2 regions of the Variovorax sp. J31P207 genome follow, and region 2 is predicted to be linked to the other one. Evidence: riboswitches for the same ligand, from Rfam matches in the RefSeq annotation. Region 2 holds a riboswitch; the other holds the start of a gene.
What was found. Region 2 has a riboswitch for glycine ahead of QTI68_RS13235 (FAD-dependent oxidoreductase). Riboswitches for the same ligand answer to the same signal wherever they lie in the genome.
Positions count from the first base shown of each region.

Region 1: it holds a riboswitch for glycine, as region 2 does, so the genes downstream of both, gcvT (glycine cleavage system aminomethyltransferase GcvT) here and QTI68_RS13235 (FAD-dependent oxidoreductase) in region 2, are expected to answer to the same signal.

Region 1 is NZ_JASZYN010000006.1:365,757-367,952, forward strand. Features, by position in the region: gene QTI68_RS22345 (TRAP transporter large permease) at 1-493, shown strand, start outside; gene QTI68_RS22350 (hypothetical protein) at 569-1,069, shown strand; glycine riboswitch at 1,100-1,202, shown strand; glycine riboswitch at 1,213-1,328, shown strand; gene gcvT (glycine cleavage system aminomethyltransferase GcvT) at 1,378-2,196, shown strand, end outside.
Region 2 is NZ_JASZYN010000003.1:418,379-420,574, reverse strand. Features, by position in the region: gene QTI68_RS13240 (helix-turn-helix domain-containing protein) at 1-602, shown strand, start outside; glycine riboswitch at 741-848, shown strand; gene QTI68_RS13235 (FAD-dependent oxidoreductase) at 928-2,157, shown strand; glycine riboswitch at 2,161-2,196, shown strand, end outside.

The DNA.
Region 1 (2,196 bases), on a different contig from region 2:
GCCCGACATCCTCTCGCGTTCCGCGCTGCTCTCGGCGTCGGTGCTGATCATCATCGGCCTGTCGGCTTCCTTCGCCTGGATCCTGACGATCGAGAACGTGCCGCAACAGCTCGCCGAATGGCTGGCCGCGATGAACCTGTCGCCCTGGATGTTCCTGATCATCGTGAACATCTTCCTGCTCCTGTTCGGCATCTTCATCGAGCCGCTGCCGGGCGTGATGGTGCTGGCGCCGATCCTGGCACCGGTGGCGGTCAAGCTCGGCATCGATCCGATCCACTTCGCGATGATCGTGATCTACAACCTGACGCTCGGCATGATCACGCCGCCGGTGGGCGGGCTGCTGTTCGTCACCTGCAACGTCTCGCGGGTGCCGATGTCGCAGCTGGTGCGCGAGCTGGTGCCCTTTCTCTGGGCGCACGGCGCGGTGCTGCTGGTGCTGACCTTCGTGCCCGCGCTCAGCACCTGGCTGCCGCATCTGTGGGGCTTCAAGTAGCCGGGGAAGATTTCACGAAGATGTCACGCTGATACCCGATGCTGCAGCGCTCGCCTCAAGACGCTGCAGCATCCCATGTTCCTCACCAAGACCGACAAGGCGCGCCACGAACTCCAGCCCGGCCGCCGCACGCTGGGCCAGCGCGAGCGCGCCCTGCTGCTGATGGCCGACGGCCAGCGCTCGCTGACTGATTTCGGCACCCTGTTCGGCGGCCGCGAGGAAGCCGGCCGGGTGGCACACCACCTGGTGCAGGAGGGCTACCTGCAGGGCCGCCCGGCCGAAACGGTCCAAGTGATCGAAGCGGCACCGGTCGCGGCCGACATCTTCGACGGCAAGCCCTCGCTGGCCACCACCCGCATGTTCCTGTTCGACCTCTGCGAGCGCATGTTCGTGCGCCGCGACCCGGTGCTGGCCGAGCGCTTCCGCGAAGCGCTGCGCGAGGCGCGCGACCGCGATTCGATGCTGGTCACCGCCCGCGCGATGCTCGGCGAGATCGAGCAGGCGGCGGGCGCCGCGCGCGCCGAGGCGATCCGCGAGCGCATCGAGAAATTGCTTCCGGCATCGCCGGTGCACTGAAGTCGCCGGCCGGCTCCCGATTCCCTTACACTTCTGCGGTCAGGAGAGCGTCCCGCCGCGGTGGGGCCGCCGAAGGCGCAGGTCCCCCGAAACAAGGGCCCGAACGCTCAGGCAAAAGGACTGACAAGACGCCCGGTTACGGGCGTTTCCTTGCTGGAGAGAGGTGGTTCGGCGCGCCAGGCGTGCCGTGCCGCCCACCGAAGGAGCAAACCCCGATCGTGGGGCGAATCTCTCAGGTAAAGCGGACAGCAGGGGTGGCCCATGGCTTCTCGTCATGGAACAAGCACTGCCCCTTTGGAGAACCGCCCTTGGCCGCCGCATCCGACGTACTGCTGAAGACTCCGCTCCACGCCCTGCACCTGGAGCTCGGCGCCCGCATGGTGCCCTTCGCGGGCTACACCATGCCGGTGCAATACCCCGCCGGCGTGATGGCCGAGCACAAGCACACCCGCGCGGCCGCCGGCCTGTTCGATATTTCCCACATGGGCCAGCTGCGCCTGGTGGGGCCTGATGCGGCGGCCGCCTTCGAGAGCCTGATGCCGGTCGACGTGATCGGCCTGGCGCCAGGCAAGCAGCGCTACGGCCTGCTGCTGAACGACCAGGGCGGCATCCTCGACGACCTGATGTTCTTCAACGAAGGCAACGACTCGCTGTTCGTGATCGTCAACGGCGCCTGCAAGGCGGCCGACATCGCCCATATCCAGGCCCGGATCGGGCAGCGCTGCCAGGTGCAGCCGATGCCCGACCACGCGCTGCTCGCGCTCCAGGGTCCGCAGGCCGCGGCCGTGCTGGCGCGGCTGTCGCCGGGCATCGAGCGCTTCGTCTTCATGACCGGCGGCCCGGTCCGCATCGGCGGCATCGAGGCCTTCGCCACGCGCAGCGGCTACACCGGCGAAGATGGTTTCGAGATTTCGGTCGCGGCCAAGGACGCCGAGGCACTGGCCCGGCTGCTGCTGGCCCAGCCCGAGGTCCAGCCGATCGGCCTGGGGGCCCGCAATTCGCTGCGGCTCGAGGCCGGCCTCTGCCTCTACGGCAACGACATCGACGAAAGCACGACGCCGGTCGAAGCGGCGCTGAGCTGGGCGATCCAGAAGGTCCGGCGCAGCGGCGGCGCACGCGAAGGCGGT
Region 2 (2,196 bases):
TGCCGCTGACCCGGGTCGACGCCATCTGCCGGGCCCTGAAGATCGACTTCGCCGAACTGGCGCGCCGGGTGGCCGACGCCCAGCCGCTGCTCAAGGAGCTCACGCTCGAACAGGAAAAGGCGGTGGTCAAGGACAAGAAGCTGCTGCTGCTGGCGATCTGCGTGCTGAGCCAGTGGACCTTGGAGCAGATCGTCGGCGCCTACCGGATCACCGAGGCCGAGTGCATCGGCCACCTGGCCCAGCTGGACCGCATCGGCATCATCGAGCTGCGGCCGCTGAACCGCTACCGGCTCAAGCTCGCCAAGACTTTTCGCTGGCGGCCGCACGGGCCGGTGATGGACTTCTTCCGCGAGAACGTGGTGCTCGACTACTACCGCGGCGGCTTCGACGGCCCGGCCGAAGGGCTGCTGCTGGTGCACGGATCGATCAGCAAGTCGCTGGCGCCGGCCTTCCTCGACCGGCTCCAGCGGGTGGCGCAGGACTTCGCCCAGCAGCACCAGACCGACCAGAAGCTGTCGCCCAAGGAGCGCGAGGGCTACACGCTGCTGCTGGGCATGCGCAACTGGGAGTTCGAACTGTTCACCCGCCTGCGCCGGGCCTGAAAAACACAGAAACCGGTTTCTTCTGTAAGATTCGCCCAGCAGAAAAGCGGACGCATCCGTCCCACCGATGGCGCAATCTCCCATGAACGCTCAGGTGAACCGCCCCCGCAGCGGTTCAGGCACTGCCTTATTCGTGATCAATCGCCGACTGGAGAGTCACCACGCCACGTGGTGCACCGAAGGAGCAAACCCGTTGCCGGTCGCAGCGCGGTGAAACTCTCAGGTAACAGAGACAGGGGGAGCGGCAATCTGAACCCCGGGTCTTGCCGCTTGCCACAGTAAGCGCTAACGCCCGCCGTTCATGCCCTCCCACAAGGATTCGGACATGCGCGTGGTTGTACTTGGCGCCGGCTTGCTCGGCGTGACTTCGGCCTATTACCTGCAACAGCTGGGCCACGAAGTGATCGTGGTCGATCGGCATGCGACACCGGCGGCCAAGGCGCGCGGCGTCGCTGCCGCCCGTCCCGGCGCAGCGACTGCGACCGCGCCGCCGAAGCGGCGCGGCAAGAAGCTCTCGAAGCTGCGCAGCGGCATCCGCCGCGGCTTCGCCCGGCTGATCGACCGCGCCGTCGGCACGCCGCCGAAGCGCGATCCGCTCGATCACCTGGTGCGCCTGGCCGCCTACAGCCGCAAGAGCGCGCGCGCCCTGGGCGACGAAACCGGCGTGCCGCACGGCGCGCGCACGGCCGGCCTCATGAACCTGTTCACCGACCCCGAGGCCTTTCGGGCCCGGATGGCGAACGCCACCCACTGGTCGGGGCTGGGCTGCGAGGAGCGGCTGTTGTCGGTCGACGAGGCCATTGGCCTGGAACCGGCGCTGGCGGCCATGCGCAGCAAGCTGGTCGGGGCCACCTACGCGCAAGAGGATCCGGCGCGCGACCCGGCCCAGTTCGCCGCCGGCCTGGTCTTCCTGTGCCGCGCCGCCGGGGTGCGCTTCATGACCCGCCACACGGTGGTCGCGCTCAAGGAGCAGGACGGTCGCATCGACCATGTCGAGTTGCTCGATGGCGCCGGCCGGACCACCACCTTGCGCGGCCAGGCCTATGTGCTGGCGCTGGGTGCCGCGAGCGTGCCGCACGCGGAAGACCTCGGCATCGACATGCCGCTGCGTTTCGTGCGCGAATACATCGTCACGATGCCGATCCTGGATCCCGCCATGGCGCCGCGCATCGCGTTGCGCGACCGCCAGGGCAAGCTGCGCATCGTGCGGATCGAAACCCCGGCCGGCGACCAGCTGCGGGTCCATGCGATCGTGATGGCCGGACTCGACGAGGAGGCCGAACCCGACTCCGACCGCTTCCAGGCGATCGTGCGCCGCACCGAGATGCTGCTGCCCGGCGTGGCCGACGCGAGCCGGGCCAGCTTCGACACGGCGATGCACGCGGTCAGCATCAACCGGCTGCCGATGATCGGCAAGACCCGGCTGCCCAACCTGTTCCTGAACACCGCGCCCGGCACCCGCACCTGGGTCCACGCCTGCGGCGCCGGCAAGTCGATCGCGCGCATCGTCAGCGGCCTGCGGCCCGAACTCGACTTCGCGTTCCGGCGCCCTTAGAATCCGCCCACTGCAGGAGAGCGGGCCCACGGGCCCCAC